3 regions of the Neobacillus sp. OS1-32 genome follow, and region 2 is predicted to be linked to each of the others. Evidence: riboswitches for the same ligand, from Rfam matches in the RefSeq annotation. Region 2 holds a riboswitch; each other region holds the start of a gene.
The links. A riboswitch is a leader RNA that binds a small molecule or an ion and turns the genes downstream of it on or off. The one in region 2 is predicted to bind glycine.
Positions count from the first base shown of each region.

Region 1: it holds a riboswitch for glycine, as region 2 does, so the genes downstream of both, RCG24_RS16820 (amino acid permease) here and RCG24_RS18745 (ACT domain-containing protein) in region 2, are expected to answer to the same signal.
Region 3: it holds a riboswitch for glycine, as region 2 does, so the genes downstream of both, gcvT (glycine cleavage system aminomethyltransferase GcvT) here and RCG24_RS18745 (ACT domain-containing protein) in region 2, are expected to answer to the same signal.

Region 1 is NZ_CP133263.1:3,361,304-3,368,289, reverse strand. It holds gene RCG24_RS16820 (amino acid permease) at 87-1,451, opposite strand; glycine riboswitch at 1,586-1,666, opposite strand; gene RCG24_RS16815 (nucleotide excision repair endonuclease) at 1,893-2,249, opposite strand; gene rlmH (23S rRNA (pseudouridine(1915)-N(3))-methyltransferase RlmH) at 2,572-3,051, opposite strand; gene RCG24_RS16805 (CxxH/CxxC protein) at 3,153-3,311, opposite strand; partial or broken gene RCG24_RS16800 (S1C family serine protease) at 3,421-4,658, opposite strand; gene RCG24_RS16795 (MarR family winged helix-turn-helix transcriptional regulator) at 4,785-5,231, opposite strand; gene RCG24_RS16790 (MurR/RpiR family transcriptional regulator) at 5,385-6,164, shown strand; gene RCG24_RS16785 (hypothetical protein) at 6,600-6,878, shown strand; gene RCG24_RS16780 (amidohydrolase) at 6,848-6,986, shown strand, end outside.
Region 2 is NZ_CP133263.1:3,803,854-3,810,839, forward strand. It holds gene RCG24_RS18730 (carbohydrate ABC transporter permease) at 1-812, shown strand, start outside; gene gnpA (1,3-beta-galactosyl-N-acetylhexosamine phosphorylase) at 831-3,002, shown strand; gene RCG24_RS18740 (DUF6903 family protein) at 2,992-3,159, shown strand; glycine riboswitch at 3,297-3,384, shown strand; gene RCG24_RS18745 (ACT domain-containing protein) at 3,475-3,750, shown strand; gene RCG24_RS18750 (PFL family protein) at 3,765-5,126, shown strand; gene RCG24_RS18755 (Ig-like domain-containing protein) at 5,305-6,986, opposite strand, start outside.
Region 3 is NZ_CP133263.1:399,895-406,880, forward strand. It holds gene RCG24_RS02095 (YqhG family protein) at 1-333, opposite strand, end outside; gene RCG24_RS02100 (DEAD/DEAH box helicase) at 311-2,002, opposite strand; glycine riboswitch at 2,157-2,245, shown strand; gene gcvT (glycine cleavage system aminomethyltransferase GcvT) at 2,453-3,556, shown strand; gene gcvPA (aminomethyl-transferring glycine dehydrogenase subunit GcvPA) at 3,574-4,920, shown strand; gene gcvPB (aminomethyl-transferring glycine dehydrogenase subunit GcvPB) at 4,913-6,370, shown strand; gene RCG24_RS02120 (rhodanese-like domain-containing protein) at 6,460-6,843, opposite strand.

The sequences.
Region 1 (6,986 bases), 440 kb from region 2:
CTATTCCAATGTCGCAGTTCAATTGAATTTGGTCCTCGTTTTGTCGGATGGTATGTAAAGAAATAGCCGTCAACTTATGGTTGACCCTATGCAGATAATTTAATATTTTTTTCTTCCTTCTTCCTATTTGAATGCCATGTAAATAATAGAATAAACCATAGAGGCGTCAACAATAGGGCAGGCCGTGTAACTTCAGCAAACAGCATAATAATGAGAATGATGGCAAACAAGATTAGGACAACGTAATTAATAAATGGTGTGAATGGTGCTTTAAATTTTGATTCTGCCTGTAAATCTGAACGTGTTTTCTTATATCTTAAATGACAAATCAGAATGACACCCCAAACCCAAATAAAACAAATCGCACTAATGGTCGTCACGATTTCAAAAGCTTGTTCTGGAATAAGCTTAGTCAAAAGGGCTCCCACCGATAGGACTACCGTGGAGATCCATAATGCGTTACCTGGGACATGATTTTTATTTAGTTTTGTAAACTTAGATGGAGCCTGGTTATTATTACTTAAACTATATAGGATACGACTTGTTGAAAACATTCCGCTATTACAAGCAGAAGCTGCTGAGGTTAATACGACAAAATTAATAATTCCTGCTGCAATCGGAATTCCAACTAAACTAAACGTTTTAACAAAAGGACTTTCTGCTGCATTTAATTCCGTCCATGGGTTAATACATAAAAGGACAAGAAGTGCGCCAACGTAGAAAAATAGAATCCTTAAAGGAATTTTATTGATAGCCGATGGAATATTTTTTTCCGGGTTGGATGTTTCCGCTGCCGAGACACCTACTAATTCCACACCGACAAATGCAAATACAACCATTTGGAATGAAAGTAAGAAGCCTGATATTCCGTTTGGAAAAAGTCCCCCTTGTGCCCAAAGATTTTTAATCGTAACCATACCTTGATTTGTCTTGAATCCCATCACCAGTAATATAATCCCAATAACAATTAATCCGAGAATCGTTATTACCTTTATTAAAGCAAACCAAAACTCCAATTCTCCAAAAATCTTTACAGTTAGTAGATTGAGTCCTAGTAAAATGATCAAACAGACAATTGCAGGGATCCATTGTGGAATATGGAACCAATATTGTACATAAACACCAACGGCAATCACATCACTCATAGCAGTCATTATCCAACAAAACCAATAGGTCCATCCGGTTACAAAAGCATATCGTGGTCCAAGATAGTCTTCAGCAATATCTGTAATAGATTGATAACCTGCTTTAGACAACAGGAGTTCTCCTAGTGCCCTCATAACAAAAAAAACGGCGATTCCTACGATTAAATATGCAAGGATGATGGATGGGCCCGCGAGTTGAATGGCTTTACCGGACCCTAAGAATAATCCCGTACCAATGGTACCGCCAATTGCGATTAGTTGTACATGCCGATTTGATAAATCCCTCTTTAATTCTTGTTGTGCCAATCCTAACTCCTCCTAATAAAATATTTTAGTTTAAACCATAAAAAAAGAGATTGGAGGATATCCAATCTCTTTTCCAAAAGAATAATAAATAATATTTGGTATGCTAAATAGTATCAACACAACAAATAAATATTCAGTACTCTTCTGTCCTTTTGCCTGAGATTGTGAACCCTTCGGCGCCGCAAAATTCCTGCGATCTCTCCAGAAGCTGCTCCTGCTATAGTGTGACCCATAGCAATCATAGCCTGCTAATTATTAAATTTAATTCACTATTTCTAAATAATTTTTAATTTTAGTAGTAGTTATATAGTTTGTCAACACATAAATTAACATCCCATACTGCTCTGTATTCATTTTTATTCAAAAAAACCTCCCTATAAAAATCATAGGGAGGTTTTTTACACTTACGTTATTGGAAAATCTATTGCCTGTATGAAATTTTCACCTAAAAAACACCTTGTCTATATTGTACTTCGACTTGAATTCATTAATAATATACGTTTCATAAATCTCTCTATGTACAGGGTCTTCGATAATACAAACATCGATTTTTGCAACTTCATTCCTATGCATTTTAATTGGGGATACTGTATCTTCAAAATGCTTTTTAATTCTTTGCCGCAATTTCCTTGCCTTACCAACAAATAATAGCTCTTGGTTATGACTGTAGAACATAAAAATGCCACCCTTATCTCTAGGAATGAGGTGGAATTCTGTAAATCCATAAATATTACTTAATTCCGGGTTCTTCTGTTTAGTAATGGAAACATCTGGTTTTGGAATGGTTATGTTTATCACTTTCGTTCACTTCTCCTTCGGTATTGGTTAAAAGTCTACACAGACTTCTTTAAGCATATTTACATCCACCTTATGGAGTTCAACTGAGAAAAACAACATTTACAAATAGGTTTTCTATCATTACTGTTATGCAGTCGTATTTTGCATTCCAATTAATGAAAACTTTTAAATATCTTTCTCAACTTCTACCCCTGCATCATTCTTAGTAATAACCTTGGTTAAGCGTCTCATTTCTAAATGTACCCAACAAGGACATTATAAATATAATTTACTTTTCTAAAGCCCGCTCCATTACTTTTTCACCAATATTTTAACACCTCATTTACTTATGATACGGTTCACCCCTAATAATCCGAAACGCCCGATAGATCTGCTCAAGCAAAATCAATCGCATCAGCTGATGGGGGAAGGTCATCCGCGAGAACGACAGCTGTTCATTCGCCCGCTGCAAGACTTCGTCACTCAGTCCCAGTGATCCGCCGATGACGAAGGCAATTTTACTTTTACCGTAGGTGGCCAGTTGATCCAACGACTCGGCCAATTCTTCTGATGAGCGCATCTTCCCCTTAATCGCCAAAGCAATTACATAGGTATCCGCACTAATTTTGGTGAGAATTCGTTCGCCCTCCTTTTGCTTCACCTGGAGCATTTCCAATTCACTTAACTCCTCCGGGGCCTTTTCGTCTGCAACTTCAACCATCTCCACCTTGGCATAGGCGGAAAGCCGCTTGAGATACTCCTCTATCCCCAGCTTCAAGTACTTCTCTTTTAATTTTCCAACCGTAATAATTGAGATATTCACAATCCACAACCCTTTTAAATGGAATTAAGCACAGCTTACAAACAACTTATCCACAGAAGTTATCCACATATGCACATTTTTTATCCACATCTTGTATGAAATCACTTGTTCGCCACAAAATATACAGCCCTGTTTGAGCAAAATTCACAACTTGTTGATAAGTTATCCACATCAATTTTTGTTAATACCGGAAATGTTTCATATTCATCCACAATGATATCTAAACCCAGCTCGACATGTTCCTCACAGCAATAAATCATTTTACTCTTTCACCTTTCCTCATTATTGACATTGACTACCCGTACTATATCATACTGCATTAAGAAAAACAGGAAAGTGAGTCAAACACCTTCCTGTTTTCAACCATTCCTATTGTATTTTATCTGAAGTTAACGTTAAACTTGTTTCCCGCAGCTTGCCATTGCGGTAATATTTGATGGTCATTTTCTCGCCGATATTCTTTTTCGTATACAAGTGTTGGCGAAGATCAATGACATCATTGATTTTTTGACCATCCATCTCGACAATGACATCCAACTCTTGAAGTCCGGCGCGTGCCGCCGGTGAGCCCGGCACAACTTGGCGAATCGCCACACCATAGGTTATATCGCGCGGGAGCTTTAACGCCTCCTGCTGATAGTAGGCAGGAATTTCATCCACTGATTTTAAGTCCAAGCCCATATAAGGCCGTTTGACACTGCCATATTTCTCAAGATCATCAATAATTGGCTTGGCGGAATTAATTGGAATCGATAAACCAATCCCTTCAACCGCATTCTGAGCAATTTTCATTGAGTTAATCCCGACGACCTGACCAGCCATATTAATCAAGGCTCCGCCGCTGTTACCCGGATTAATCGCGGCATCCGTCTGTAAAACCTCCGATTGCCAGTCAACCACACCATCCTGATCAATGTCAACTGGTATTGTCCGGTTTAGCCCGGAGATAATTCCTTGGGTAACCGAGCCAGAAAAGGTCGGACCAAGCGGGTTGCCGATCGCAATCACCGGTTCTCCTATTTTTAAACTGTCAGAATCGCCAAATTCCGCGATTTTTTTTACTTTGTTTGCATCTATTTGAAGGACCGCCAAGTCAGACCAAATATCACTTCCCAATAGCTTGGCTGGCAGCTTTGTTCCATCAGATAGACTGACTTCCAGCCTTGTTGCACCTTCAACAACATGATGGTTTGTGACAACATAGGCTTTTCCGCCGGCCTGTTTATAAATAACTCCTGAACCGGTTCCTGCTGTTTCATCAGAATTATCGCCGTTATCACTATCCGACCAAAAGCTGTTTATTGGATATTGTTGATTCCGACAACAGCTGCAGCGGTTTTATCAATGGCGTTGGTGGTATTGGTTTTTACATCATAGGCAACCTGCTTATGTATCGTCTGTTGTCCGGTATTATCTGTAGTTGTTTCGGCAGTTTTTTGATTTGGCTGCACTGTATAGGGAAGAAGCCCATTGTTGGAAAGAGCGGGAATGGCAATGATAACCAAGATGGCACCTAAAATGGCGCCTACCAGGCTGGCAATAAAGATTCCACCCTTACCTTTCTGTCCACTGGAGCGGTTCGGTGAATGATCATCATAATAACCCAAATTACATCATTCCTCTCTTACGATATGATTGATACTTTTTATTTTGGCTTATTAATATAATTATACTCAGGCCAAAGGGAAAATACTGATTGAAAAAGGCACAGAGTGTTCTCACCTTTGCATATTTTAACTTTCGTTATTTTCCTTAAAAAGGCTACTAAGCTTTTCCATTGTTTGAACCATTTGCTCCAGTTCTTCCACTTTTATCTGAGAGCAGTATTTTTTAATAAATGTCTCATCAGCTTCGGCAATTAATTGAGCATATTTTTTCCCTTCCTCCCCAAGAAAGATAAAAGATTCACGAAGATTGTTTGGATTACTTTCACGAACTATAAATTTTCTTTTACCTAACTTTGATAAAACTTGGCTAACTGCACTTTTTGTAATTGAAAAATTTGCCGCGATATCATTTGCTCTCACCCCTTGATTCCGCATGATATAGAGAAGTATATTTTCTTGCTGAACAGTTAAGTTGTATTCATTTATTTTTTGTGCACCTTTGTTATATTGCAGGTAAAACTCGTAAACGGCTTGATTTAATCTATTGAAAATTTTTCGATAATCCGCAAGCATGGTCGTCCTCCTGAAAAATGAATGATTGACTAAAATTTTGAAAGTAGTTACATTTAGTTTAGTTAAGTTAAATAAACTATATAATTCTTTTTTAAATCAAATGATAAAAAGCTGAAAATATAATGAAAACCTTTCCTATTGGGGGCGGAAAAAATGGACTTTTTTGAAATTACATCAAAACACCTTAATACTCTGAATAATAATGAAAAGGAACTATATAATTATATCATTCGAAATATCGAAGAGGTAAAGAGAAGCACAATACGTGAATTGGCCGCAAAATGCTATGTATCCTCTGCTACCATGAGCCGTTTTTTAAAAAAAATTGGTTTTTCCGGCTACAGTGAATTTACTGCCATTTTAAAATATACAGATTCAAACTTTATCAAAAACACGAATCCATTTACTGTCTCACAGGAAAATTATCGAATTGAGTATTTAAAAAATATTTATGAATCCGTTCGTGTACTTGATGAGGAAAAAGTGGATAAAATTATTCATCTTCTTAAAAATAAGCCAAGGCTCATCGTAATGGCACGCGGTTTAAACAAAAGTGTTGCCCATTATTTTGAATATATTTTTTCTGGCCTCGGTTTTGAAGTTGTTTTTCCAGAAGACCACTACTTTCGCAAGATGCTATTAAGCGGAATTCGAAACAATGACCTTGTCTTCTTTTTATCGTATGGCGGAGAGGATAGAGAATTGATTTTGGATATTGAACAATTGAATATTAAATCAAAAGCGACTGTTATCTCGATCACATCAGCAAATAATAATCCTGTACAAAACATGAGCCATATTAATCTGTATATATTTTCGGATTATATCCATTATAACGAAATAGATTTGACATCAAGAATCTCCATGATTAGTATTATTGAATTAATTTCTTATAAATATATGGTCGAAATAATGGAGCAATCAGCAAAGTAAAAATTACCCCTTCACGGAATTTATTTAAAAGCGACCTCGGTCTTTTCCATGCCCCTTTACGGACTCGCCAATCGGCGAGTTTTTATTTATGATCCCTTTTCATTGATACATTCATTATTTTTCTTTCATCGAAACATGTTTCATAGTTTGAAACATGTTTCAGAGGCACTAGGATTATCAGCTCTTTTATTAAAACATGTTTCATGATTTGAAACATGTTTTAATAGAAGAATGCCGAAAACTATAGCTCAAAAATCTATTTCCTTTGTAAACGCTTAACCTTAGTATATAGGTGAAACATTCCTGCAGAAATGTCTAAATAATGTGTAGGGGGGCTTTAACCAGAGGATAAGGACTATATGTTGGAACTTGCTAAACAGAACGAACTAGCCTTACAGAAAAGCTTATTTTCTTATACTAAAGGGGGCTTAACAAATGAAAGGTATTCTACAAAATCGTAGTCTAGCATTTTTAATCATCATTCTTTTGGCAATATTACCAGTATTAAGCGGCTTTACCAAAGACAGTCCAAAATCAACGAAAACATCTGGTGAAAAAGCTTCTCTAGTTCTTAAAAATGGGATTGTCTATACAATGGAAAAAAGCCAGCCAACAGCTCAGGCAATTGCTGCAAAGAACGGCAAAATCATTTATGTGGGCAGTACAAAGGTGTCCAAAAATATGTGGATAAAAACACCAAGGTTATTGATTTAAAGGGAAAGATGGTTGCTCCGAGATTTATGGATGGCCATACGCATATAGAGTCACTTTGGGTTACAAAGCTTTTTCAAGTAGATCTTACCACTTTGAAAAGTAAGCAAG
Region 2 (6,986 bases):
TTGCCATTTCCATTATTATCCCGGTTGGCTGGGTGTTTCTAGCGTCGATTAAGCAAAATAAAGAGTTTTATGGCAGCCCATGGACATTGCCGGAAGGGTTTTATTTTCAAAACTTCATTGATGCCTTTGAAAAAGCGAACATGGGGACATATATGTTGAATTCGGCGATGGTTACAGCCTTGGCGCTGTTGATTCTGCTGGTCGTGGCGTTGCCGGCGGCCTATGTCTTGGCGAGGTATACCTTCAAGGGCAGCAGACTAATGAATTCGTTGTTTAAAGCGGGTTTATTCATTAATGTGAACTACATCGTTGTCCCGATTTTCTTGATGTTATTAAAGGGAGATACGTTGTTACGCGAACAAATTGGCGATGGCTTTTTTCTCGATAATTTATTTGTTTTAGCGGTTGTCTATGCGGCGACGGCTTTACCGTTTACCATCTACTTGTTATCCAGCTATTTTCAGTCCTTGCCATCCACCTTTGAGGAGGCCGCAATGGTTGATGGGGCGGGGTATTTCAAAACGATGGTAAAAATTATGATTCCGATGGCACGGCCAAGTATTATTACTGTTATTTTATTTAATTTCCTGGCATTTTGGAATGAATATATCATTGCGCTGACATTGATTCCCGGACCAAATAAAACACTGCCTGTCGGATTGATGAACTTAATGGCGGCACAAAAGTCGGCTGCGAACTATGGTCAAATGTATGCGGGCATGGTTCTCGTCATGCTGCCAACCTTGATTTTATACATTATCGTGCAAAAGAAATTGACACAAGGTATGACCCTTGGCGGATTAAAGGACTAAGGTGAGGAGGATTTTTAGATGAAAAAGCCTAGAGGACGTGTTACCTTACCGAGTGAGCAAAACTTTCTCAACGAGACAAAAGAATTGATGGAACGCTGGGGTGCCGATGCCATTCGCGACAGTGACGGGACGAAACTCGATGATGAGATCAAAAAACTCGAAGCAAAAATTTACACTACTTATTTTGTGGCCCGCGGCCATAATGATTTTGCAGCCGAACATATGGATGAATGCCAGCAGCTTTACTTAATGAGTGAGTTCAATACTGCAACAGCTGAGATGCTGGAAATTGATTTGATGAAAGGATATTTTACGGAACAAGTACGGCCGGATTATCTCCATGATCCGAAAAAATATTGGGAGGTAGTCGACCGGACAAGCGGTGAAGTGGTGAACACGGCTGATTGGGAGGTTGACAAAGAGACTAACCGGGTAGTGATTGCGAAGGCGGTTCCTTGGCACGAATACACCGTATCGTTCCTCGTATATATGATTTGGGATCCGACGCAAATGTACAATCATATCACCAATAATTGGGGGGATAAGCCGCACGAGATTCCTTTTGATGTAAGGCAGCCGCATGCCAATCAGTACATGTCATCCTATTTAAAGCAATGGCTAAAGGATAATCCGGATACCGATGTGGTCCGGTTCACGACGCTCTTCTATCATTTTACACTGGTGTTTAATAACCTTGGTAAAGAAAAATTCGTCGATTGGTTTGGCTATGGTGCCAGTGTATCGGTGGCGGCTTTAGATGCATTTGAAAACGAAAAAGGCTACCGTCTGCGGCCGGAGGATTTTGTTGACCAGGGGTATTATAATAGTTCCTTTCGTGTGCCTACCCCGGCCTATTTGGATTATATTGATTTTGTGCAGCATTTTGTTGCCGAAGAAGCAAAGAAACTTGTCGATCTTGTCCATGAAAGCGGCAAGGAAGCCATGATGTTTCTGGGCGACAACTGGATTGGCACAGAACCGTACGGAAAGTATTTCGCCAGCATTGGTCTAGATGCTGTTGTCGGCAGTGTCGGCAGCGGGGCTACGCTCAGGATGATTGCCGATATTCCAGATGTTCGCTATACAGAAGGGCGATTCCTGCCGTACTTTTTTCCGGACACATTTTATGAAGGCAATAACCCTGTGATAGAAGCGAATCAGAACTGGCTGACCGCACGGAGAGCGATTTTACGGAATCCGGTCGACCGCATCGGCTATGGTGGCTATTTGAGCCTAGCTTATAAATTCCCGGAATTTGTTTCCTATATTGAAAAAGTCACCGATGAATTCCGTGATATTTATGACAAAATCAAGGGTGTGAAGCCGTACTGCGGCTTGAAAGTGGCAATCTTAAATGCCTGGGGCAAACTGCGGACATGGCAGACGCATATGGTCGCTCATGCTTTATGGTACAAACAAATTTATTCCTACCTCGGTGTGTTGGAAGCCTTAAGCGGAGCGCCGGTTGATGTTTGCTTTCTTAGTTTTGATGACGTGATGAACGATGGGGTGCCAGAGGATGTTGATGTGATTATCAATGCCGGTGACGCCGGTACCGCTTTTTCTGGCGGTGAATATTGGGCGAATGAAACATTGGTTGCTACAATCAGAGCCTGGATCCATAACGGCGGCGGCTTTATTGGGGTCGGCGAACCATCAGCCTATCAGTATCAAGGCCATTATTTCCAATTAGCAAATGTGTTAGGTGTCGATAAAGAACTGGGTTTCAGCTTATCGACCGATAAATATTTTGTTACTCCGGTTAACGAGCATTTTATTGCTGCGGATCTAACCAGGTTTGATTTTGGTGAGAGTATGAAAAATATTTATGCCTTGTCAGAGGAGACGGAAATCATTGAGTATTCCGATGGGGAAGTCCATCTTTCCAGTCATTCATTTGGTGCTGGCCGGGCTGTCTATATAGCTGGACTTCCGTACAGTGAGGAAAATACGAGGCTGTTAATGCGGGCATTATACTATGCTGCCCATAAAGAGTCGGAATTTCATCAATGGCATGCCAGCAATATGTATTGTGAGGTTCATGCCTATCCGACGATTAAAAAAATGGCAATTGTCAATAATTCGATGGCGGAACAAACGACGCTTGTTTATGATGGTGACGGCTACAGCAGAAAAGTAACGCTGGAGCCAAGCGAGATTCGCTGGGAGGATTTTTCTGATGAAAGATAAAATTCTGGTTGTCATTAAGCTGGTTGTGTTCGTCCTGAGCTTGGCATTGATTATCATCGGGCAAAAGACGGTTGGCAAACCCGAGCTTGGACTGATGCTGCTTGGCCTTTCCGGCCTGTTGGGCTTGCTTTACGATTATAATCGGAAATATGCTTAAGGGGGAAATGGGGCCGGTCCCAAAAGTTTCGACTGAAAGGACTGCCCCGTTTTTTCCATTGACGAAATGGATCTATGTTTGGTACGATTTGTTTAATTCAATAGAGCGCAATGAAGGCTGTGGATCAAACTATAGCTGGAGCAGCTTCTGGAGAGACCGCGTGGCAAATGGGCTATGTGGCGCCGAAGGATTCATAATCTCAGGCAAAAGGACAGGAGAAGGATGCTGTGCAATAGCGAAACTGTTACACACATTTTTTCCCCTGAGATTGGAGCAATTCCAATCTTTTTTATTTTTCTAAAAGAGGTGGAGGAAATGGAAACAAGACGTGCCGTTGTAAGTGTGATCGGAAAGGACAAGGTGGGCATTATTGCCCGGGTGACGACCGTATTGGCGGAAAACCGGATGAATATCTTGGACATCAGCCAAACGATTTTGCAGGATTTTTTCACGATGATGATGTTGATTGATATCTCGGAAACCGCCAACCTGCATTCCTTACAGGATCAATTGAATCAGGTTGGCGATGAGCTGGGTTTAACGATTCACGTTCAGGCCGAAGAAATTTTTCAAGCGATGCACAGGGTATAAGGGGAGGATGAACGATGAAGATTGCAATGGATGAAATTCTCCAGACGATTCGCATGGTGCAAATGGAAAATCTCGACATCCGCACAGTAACGATGGGCATCAATTTGCACGACTGCGCTAATTCCGATTTTAGCAAAATGCAGCAGCGAGTTTATCAAAAAGTTACTTCCTATGCCCGAAATCTAAAGGCGGTTGCCGAGGAAACGGAAAAGGAATATGGCGTACCGATTGTTAACAAGCGGATTTCGATTACCCCGATTGCTGAAATTCTTGGCAATGCCTCTGTCGCGGAGGCGGTGGAACTGGCGAAAACACTTGATCAGGCGGCAGCGGAATTGGGGGTCGATTTTATCGGTGGCTTTTCCGCGCTCGTTCACAAAGGGCTGTCAAAAAGTGACGAGACCTTATTGAAGGCCCTTCCCGAGGCGCTGAGTGTAACCGAGCGGGTGTGTGCCTCTGTTTCGGTGGCAACCACCAGGACGGGGATTAATATGGATGCCGTATGCGAGCTGGGCTTTATCATCAAGGAAGCAGCGGAGCGGACTAAGGAGCAAAATGGGATTGCCTGTGCCAAACTGGTCGTATTTTGCAATCCTGTTGAGGATAATCCGTTTATGGCCGGAGCCTTTCATGGTGCCGGCGAAGGTGAAGTGGTGCTGAATGTTGGTGTCAGTGGCCCGGGTGTTGTCTTAAATGCCCTGAAGCGCCACCCTGAAGCGGATTTGGGAGAAGTTTCCGATATTATTAAAAAGACGGTTTTTAAAATAACCCGCGCCGGGGAACTGATTGGCCGCGTCGTCGCAAAACGTCTCGGTGTCCCATTTGGGATCATGGATCTTTCCCTTGCGCCGACCAATGCTTTAAATGACAGTGTCGCCGAAATTTTAGAGGAAATTGGCCTGGAACGGGTCGGAACCCATGGTACGATTGCCGCGCTAGCGCTGATGAATGATGCGGTGAAAAAAGGCGGGGCGATGGCGAGCTCCTATGTTGGCGGTTTAAGCGGCGCCTTTATCCCGGTCAGTGAGGATAACGGGATGATTCGCGGGATCGAGGAAGGGGCGCTCTCGCTATCGAAGCTCGAGGCAATGACCTGTGTGTGCTCGGTTGGCCTTGATATGATCGCTCTTACTGGCGATGTCACGCCGTCGACTCTTTCGGGGATTATTGCCGACGAAGCAGCAATTGGGATGATCAATAAAAAGACTACCGCTGTTCGCGTTATTCCGGTTCCCGGCAAGACGGAAGGCGACATCGTCGAATTCGGCGGCCTGCTTGGCCGAGCTCCCGTGATCGGCGTTAATCCCTTCAGTTCGCAAAAAATGATCAGCCGCGGCGGAAGAATTCCCGCACCGCTGCAGGCGTTAATTAACTGATTCGGAAGGGCACTTCTGTATTGCAATAGTTGGGAAGTCCCCAAGCTTTGTTAAAGGAAGTGGAATTTTGCTGCTGTGGTTAATAGGAGATATTGAAGAGGGGATATGCATAGATTAAGGATGAGGGGTGTCACATGACGCCCCTCATCCTTAATCTTTTAATAGAAATAGATTGTGTTTACAAAACTCTTACATATTTATTTTTGCTTTTGTTTTTTGCTTTGTCTATTGCATAAATCGTAAGGGTACTCCGCTTTTTCTGGGCTTTAATTTTGACCTTGAAATTGCCTTTGCTGCTTACGACCGCTTTCCCTAGACTCTGTTTTCCACGGTACACATAAATCGTGCTACCTTTTTCTGCTTTACCTGTTATCGTTTTGCTTTTATAAGTCACCTTATTGACGGTGGGGATTTTTGGCGGTGTTTTATCAATTACCTTTATCACGCTTTGGCTCGTATTATTTGCAAGATCAAAAGCGATGATTTTGATTTCAGTTCCTGCTTTTTGTTTAGAAATGGTAAATGTATATTTCCCATACTTGTCCGCTTTAACTTCTTTTTGATAACTCCCCTTTATATAGAGCTTCACCTTCGCGTTAGGTTCTGTTTTTCCGTAAATGGATGTTGACTGGTCAGAAACTGGATTTATCGAAGGTTTAGCCGGCGGGGTAAGGTCTTTAATGTTTACGATCTTTTTTATTTTCCGTTCATCATCATAACCTGTAACTTCCACGGCTGTCCCGGGAGAAAGTTTAGGAATATTGATGCGGAATGGATTGCCTTTTTTGGCTGTAGCCGTTCCTACCGATTTTCCTTTTACAAGGGCCTCCAGTTTTATTGGGGTGCTGGATGTGACGGATCCGGTTATCGCCGTTTCGGATTTCATGTTATCCGTATAAATGAAAGGTGAGTCAACGATTTTCTTTAGTACCGCGCTTTTTCTTCCTTTTTTATCTTGTGCATATACTTCGAGATTTGTTTTTACGTTAAGTGAATTTAATTTAAATTCGAAAAAACCTTGTGTGTCGGCCGCATCTTTTCCAATTACCACACCGTCTTTTTTTACAAAAACTTCAGCGTTTGCTGCTGTTTTTCCTGATACTTCTTTGTCACTGTTATAAATGGAGCTTACATAAATAGGGACAGCAGGTTGGCTGGCTGGAACGGTAAATTTTTGAACTTTACTCTGATTGCCATCGGGGCTGAACGCATAAACATAAATTGTTGAACCAGCCGGTTGATCAGTTAAAGTAAAAGAAAACTCGCCATACCGGTCAGGTCTTGTTCGTTTGCTTTCTCCCTTTCCATCTTTGACGAAAATACTCAAGTCTTGTCTGTCCGTTTGACCGGTGATTTCTGTATAGTCTTGTTTTAAAAAGGTCACAGGGTCCAGTTCCGTAGGAAACAATTCCTCCCCATCAGCCAAAACAGGCTCCTCTCCATCTCGGTCTGCTGTATTATAGTAGCTATTGAGATTTTGATCCCGGTATTTTTTCAGATTACCGTATAGGTCATGTACTTGAGTGGTAAAAACATTTTCCCTTGTTGTTTCAATTGTATAAGCATTCCCGGTCTGTGCAATCTTCCCTTTCACATATAGATTTCCTTTGTCCAAAGAAATTCCCGTTTGTGTAGGGCCATTGATCGTGGTATCCCCTTCCAGCAGGACGGATCCCTTTTGGATCAACATTCCCTTCTCAGTATCCGTGTCAATCAATAAGTTTTTTATCGAAACAGATTCCGCGGCTATTGTTAAAGGGGTAGTTGGAGAAGTAACCGCATCTTTTGAGTAGGTCATTTTTACATTCTCTAATTTGCTGTTCCAGCTGTAAACTCCTACCGAAGAATTATTAAATGTCA
Region 3 (6,986 bases), 940 kb from region 2:
TCCTTGCTGATGATTTTCATATAAACGAATATATTTGGCTAAATTTTTAGTAGAAGCAAATATCTGGTGCAGCCGTGGTGAACCAAAATGAATAGATTCCCCTTTAAGATGATCCGGCGCTGCATTATGATCGGTTATCAAAGTCAGCTTCATAGGGTTGGGGATACCACCGGTCTTTTCTAAATAATGCCAATAGAACGGACGATTCATCAGCTCTTTATCCAGTTTGACGGTTAACTGGACCGTTATGTAGCCGGGTTTGTTTTCCAGAATGGGGCAATCGTTAGCCTGAAAATATTGTAAAAGAAAGTTATGTATTTCCTGCTGCTGCATGTTGTGATCCTCCCTGCTTCATACTATCGGCAAATTCAATCATCGAAGATAGATTTTCCATCTTGATTCTCATTTCACCTTCTGAACTGGACTCACCAAATATATCAATCAAGTGTTCCTCAATATTCCCAATGCCAAGCTTTGTTAAAATCTCATTTAGTTCGCCAATCACCCGCTCAAATAACTCGATTTTTTCATAAAGCAGTTTTAATATATGTTCTTCAACCGTGTCTTTTATCGCAAAATTATAGATTTTCACATCTTTTTCCTGGCCAAGGCGGTGGATTCGGCCAATCCGCTGTTCCAGCCTCATTGGATTCCAAGGTAAGTCAAAGTTGATAATATGATGGCAAAATTGCAAATTGATTCCCTCACCACCTGCTTCTGTGGCAATCAACACCTGGGCCTGCTTTTGAAAAAGCTCGCGCATCCAATCCTTCTTACCGCGCTTAAATCCGCCGCGAAAAGGAACAGAGGTGATACCATGTTGTTTTAAGTACCATTGAAGGTACAATTGGGTGGCGCGGTATTCTGTGAAAATGATCACCTTATCATGAATATTTTGGATCAATTCCAACGCTTTATCTGCTTTTGAGTTTGTTTGTACCGCTTCAACTTTTTTGATTAAAAGCTCGATTTGCTGTTGAAAGGCCACTGAAGGGTTTTCCCTTTTCTGGAGCATATTTTTTAATGTATAAAAAACGGCTTCTCTGCTGCTGCAAGCTTCCCGCTGCAGGGTCATCACCGAAAAAGCACTCGTTTGCAGCCAATCACCTTCATTTTTTAAACTGCAAATGGCTTCATATAATTCCCGTTCGCTTGAACTGAATTCAATCGCAATCGTTTCAACATGCCGCTTCGTCCATTCAATTCCCGTATCCGCACGGCGGTTGCGAATCATGACTTTATTGACTAATTCTTTTAAATGCTCATTATCATTTAAAGAACGGGAATCCCGCTTATATTTTTCATAAAAGGCCGTTTCACTGCCTAAGTGCCCCGGCTTTAGCAGCGAAACAAGGTTAAAAATTTCCTCTACTCTATTTTGAATCGGGGTAGCAGTCAACAGTAAGCAAAATTTCTTTTTAAGATTTTGCACAAATTCGTAGTTTTTTGTCTTATTATTTTTCAGTTTGTGAGCTTCATCGATAATAATTAAGTCATAATCCTGTTGATAAATTATATCCCGATGAGGACTTCGTTTAGCTGTATCAATCGAGGAAACCACCACATCGCATTGCTCCCAAACATAGCTTTTTTTCTGTGTAACAGCCGGGATAAAAAACTTGCTGTTGAGTTCTTGGCCCCATTGGGTGACAAGCGAAGCGGGGACAAGAATTAACACTTTTTTGACTAATCCGCGGATCATGTATTCTTTTAAAATCAGCCCTGCTTCGATTGTTTTTCCTAGTCCGACTTCATCCGCAAGGATTGCTTTGCCATTCATGTTTTCAATGACTTGTTTGGCGGTTTCGACTTGATGGGGAAGAGGAGTTAAATTAGGCAGGTGCTTTGGTGCCTGTAAGCCTTCAAATTCCGGGATGATTAAGTGTTTTTCCGCTTCAATAGCAAGTTTAAAAAGGTTCCAATCTCCCCATGGACCGTCATCGTCTATTTTTTCCAAAAAATCATCCTGCCAGGAGGAATCAAATTCAATTTCTACCTTCATTGTTTTCAGCCTCTTTTCCGAAAAAATGTTTGCTCAATATGCTGCTTAATGGTAGGATGATGTTAGCATTAGAATGTTTAAAATATTTGAAAATAACCTGGAATTTTTTTTAGTACATATAGTATGACCCAATTGGAAAATTTTATATATGCGAATGACAACAAGGGGAGAGACTACTTTTGTAGCGCCGAAGGAGCAAGCAATTCTTGTGAATCTCTCAGGCAAAAGAACTCTTGTTTGACGCAACTCTGGAGAGTGCTGCTTTAGGCAGCTACCCAAGGGGAAAGCCATTTAGGTTAAACTTTCAGGTAAAAGGACAGAGACTCCCTTATTTATAATAAAGGGGGAACTCTGTCTTTTTTTGGCTAAAGTTCTATTGAATAGGGTAATTATCTCTTTTATAAGAGGTTATTTCATTATACGATCATCGGAAAAAAGGGGGATTTCGTGATGGCAGAATTAAAACGTACTCCGCTGTTTCCTGTTTATAAGGAATACGGAGGAAAAACGATCGACTTTGGCGGCTGGGAGCTTCCTGTCCAATTTTCCAGCATAAAAGAAGAACATGAAGCTGTCCGCGCCAGAGCTGGTTTATTTGATGTTTCTCATATGGGGGAAATTGAGGTCAAGGGTTCTGACAGCTTAGCTTATTTACAGAAGATGATGACAAACGATATTTCCAAGGTGAATAATGGTGCTGCACAATATACAGCAATGTGTTATGAAACCGGCGGAACAGTTGACGACCTGCTTGTCTACAAATTGGAAGATGAACACTACCTTCTGGTTGTTAATGCTGCAAATCTGGAAAAGGATTACGAGTGGCTTAATAAGCATTTGGAAGGTAATGTGACGCTCAAGAACCTATCTGAAACCACTGCTCAGGTAGCCCTTCAAGGACCTCTGGCAGAGAAAGTTCTTCAAAAGCTGACGACATCGGAATTAAACACCATCGGCTTTTTCAAGTTTCGCCAAAACGTTGACATCGCTGGGAAAAAGGCACTTGTTTCCAGAACTGGTTACACCGGAGAAGACGGCTTTGAGGTTTATTGCGACGCCAATGACGTGGTTGAAATTTGGCACGCCATTCTGGCAGCGGGTAAGGAGGAAGGGGTTGTCCCGTGCGGCTTAGGTGCCCGGGATACGTTACGATTTGAAGCAAACTTACCACTTTATGGTCAAGAACTATCAGCGGAAATTTCCCCGCTTGAGGCCGGCATTGGGTTTGCCGTGAAGTTAAATAAAGAAACCGATTTTATTGGCAAAGCCGCCTTGGTGAAACAAAAAGAAAACGGTCTGTCAAGAAAAATTGTCGGGATTGAAATGATTGATCGCGGTATCCCGCGTCACGGTTACGCTGTCTATAAAGACGAGGAGCGGATTGGCGAGGTTACTACCGGAACCCAGTCACCAACTTTAAAGAAAAATATTGGGCTTGCTCTGATCTCTTCGGAGTATGCGCAGCTTGATACTGAAATAGAAGTGGAAATTCGTGGAAAAAAATTAAAAGCCAAAATCATTTCAGCACCTTTTTATAAAAGGGAAAAGAAATAACAGAAGGGGGCAGAAGCATGAAACATCGTTATTTACCGATGACTGAACAAGATCAAAAGGATATGCTTGAAACCATTGGTGTTTCCAGTATCGATGACCTATTCAGCGATATTCCGGAAAAAGTTAAATTCAAGGGGCAATACAATATTAAGCCGGCTAAATCTGAGACGGGTTTAATGAAAGAACTGTTTAAGCTGGCCAATCGGAATGCCGATCTAAAAGAAAATGTCTCATTCCTCGGAGCCGGGGTTTACGACCATTATATTCCAGTGATTGTTGATCATGTTCTCTCAAGGTCTGAATTTTATACGGCATATACACCATATCAACCGGAAATATCGCAAGGGGAGCTTCAAGCTATTTTTGAATTCCAAACGATGATCTGTGAATTAACCGGAATGGAAGTGGCAAATTCCTCGATGTATGATGGCGGCACTGCCCTTGCCGAAGCGGCGATGTTAAGCGCAGGCCATACAAAGCGCAAAACGATCGTTGTTTCCAGCGCTGTTCATCCGGAATATCGTGATGTTTTAAAAACATATGCAAAGGGTCAATATCTTGATGTGGTTGAAGTTCCTGTTCACAATGGGATAACAGATGTAGAGGCGTTAAAGAAATTGGTCAAAAGGGATGTTGCTGCAGTAATCCTTCAATATCCCAACTTTTTCGGAAGAATTGAGCCGTTAAAAGAACTGGAGGAAGTGATCCACGAACATAAAGCGCTGTTTGTTGTTTCTTCCAATCCATTATCATTAGGCGTGTTAACACCTCCTGGCAAGTTTGGTGCTGATATCGTTGTTGGCGATGCTCAGCCTCTCGGAATTCCAACCGCTTTTGGCGGTCCGCATTGCGGATATTTTGCTGTCACCAGCAAGTTAATGCGCAAGGTTCCAGGACGCCTTGTCGGCCAGACAACGGATGAAGCAGGGCGTCGCGGCTTTGTATTGACGCTTCAGGCGCGGGAGCAGCATATCCGTCGTGATAAGGCAACATCTAATATCTGTTCCAACCAAGCGTTAAATGCCCTGGCTGCTGCTGTTGCCATGACTGCACTTGGTAAAAAGGGGATTCGCGAAATCGCCGCTGCCAACCTGCAAAAGGCCCACTACGCCAAAAATGCTTTTAAACAAGCCGGCTTTGAAGTAGTATATGATGGCCATAGCTTTAATGAATTTGTGATTAAGTTAAATCGTCCAGTTAAAGAAATCAATCAAAAACTGCTGCACGAAGGGATCATTGGCGGTTATGATTTAGGCCGTGATTATCCGGATTTGGTTCATCACATGTTAATTGCTGTGACAGAGCAAAGAACGAAGGAAGAGATTGATACTTTAGTAAGAGAATTGGGGGATATGCATGCATAATCAAGATCAGAAGCTGATTTTTGAACTTAGCACACCGGGTCGAATTGGATACAGTCTTCCGGAAATGGATGTTCCGGAAACAGAGCTAAATGGTCTTCTTCCTGAAGGTTATCTGCGTGAAGAAGAGCCTAATCTTCCAGAGGTATCTGAACTTGATATCATGCGTCACTATACCGCTCTATCAAAAAGAAATCACGGCTTGGATTCAGGCTTTTATCCATTAGGCTCCTGTACCATGAAATACAATCCAAAAATCAATGAAAATGTTGCCCGCTTGAACGGGTTTGCCCATATTCATCCGCTTCAGGATGAGAGCTCTGTCCAAGGGGCACTTGAACTGATGTATGATCTGCAGCAGCACTTGAAAGAAATTACCGGTATGGACGAGGTAACATTGCAACCGGCTGCCGGTGCTCATGGAGAATGGACGGGTTTAATGTTAATTCGGGCTTACCATGAAGCAAATGGGGATGGGAAGCGTACAAAAGTGATTATCCCTGACTCGGCACACGGAACCAACCCTGCTTCCGCCACGGTAGCCGGATTTGAAACGATTACCGTTAAATCTAACGACAAGGGCCTTGTGGACTTGGAGGATTTGCGCAGGGTCGTGGGTGAAGATACCGCCGCATTAATGCTGACCAATCCCAATACGCTTGGATTGTTTGAAGAGCATATTGTTGAAATTGCCGAGATTGTCCACGCCGCTGGAGGAAAGGTGTATTATGACGGGGCGAACTTGAACGCTGTTCTTTCAAAAGCAAGACCAGGGGACATGGGCTTTGATGTCGTTCACTTAAATCTTCATAAAACCTTTACCGGTCCACATGGCGGTGGAGGTCCTGGTTCAGGCCCTGTAGGCGTTAAGGCTGACTTGATTCCATTTCTCCCTAAACCGCTTGTAACAAAACAGGGGGAACAGTACGTGCTTGATTATGACCGTCCGCAATCCATCGGCCGGGTGAAGCCTTTTTATGGGAACTTCGGCATTAACGTTCGTGCCTATACGTATATTCGTTCAATGGGACCTGACGGATTGAAGGCTGTCACTGAATATGCGGTGTTAAATGCCAACTATATGATGAGAAGGCTGGCTGACTATTACGATCTGCCATTTGACAGACATTGTAAGCATGAGTTTGTGTTAAGCGGCAGGCGTCAGAAAAAATTGGGGGTCCGGACGCTGGATATTGCCAAACGTTTGTTAGACTTTGGTTATCATCCGCCAACCATTTACTTCCCATTAAATGTGGAAGAATGTATCATGATTGAACCGACTGAAACGGAATCGAAAGAAACACTTGATTCCTTTATTAAGGCGATGATTCAAATTGCCAAAGAGGCAGAGGAAAATCCAGAAATGGTTCAAGAGGCACCACATACAACGGTTGTCGGCCGACTAGACGAAACAACTGCAGCCCGGAAGCCCATTTTGCGCTACCAAGCATAAAACAGAAAAAGGGGTGATTCGCTAGTGAATCATCCCTTTTTCTTCGAAAAATAAGAGAGCCCTGTATCAGAGCCTAATTATATGAGAATTTATTTTTTTGCTTTAACCTTGCCTGTCCACTTTTTAAATCCGCCTTGCAGTTGGGTTAGATCTTTATAGCCTTTTTTGTATAAAAATTGCGCCGCTCGGGCACTGCGCATCCCACTTTGGCAATATAAATAAACCGGGAGGTCTGGACGAATTTCCTTCATTCGCATTTTGAGCTGTGACATTGGAATGTTGCGTGCTCCTAAAATATGACCGGCATCAAACTCGTTTGGTTCACGAACATCGATGAGCTGTGCCTTTCTATACCCTTTTCGGAACTCCTCTTCGGTAACCGTCTTAACGATTTTCTTTTGATAGAAATAATTGAAAACGGTGTAAATAATGAGGGCGGCCAAAATAATTAATAAAACATAGAATGAACTCAATTTTTTTTCTCCTTTCAAGCATTACTACACTAGTTTTTATTATATAAGTCATTCTCCTAAAGATAAAGAACAATGATGAAAAATAATGTGGGTAAAATTATACCAAATACAAGATATTTTGCTTTAGCTTCTATTTTTGATAG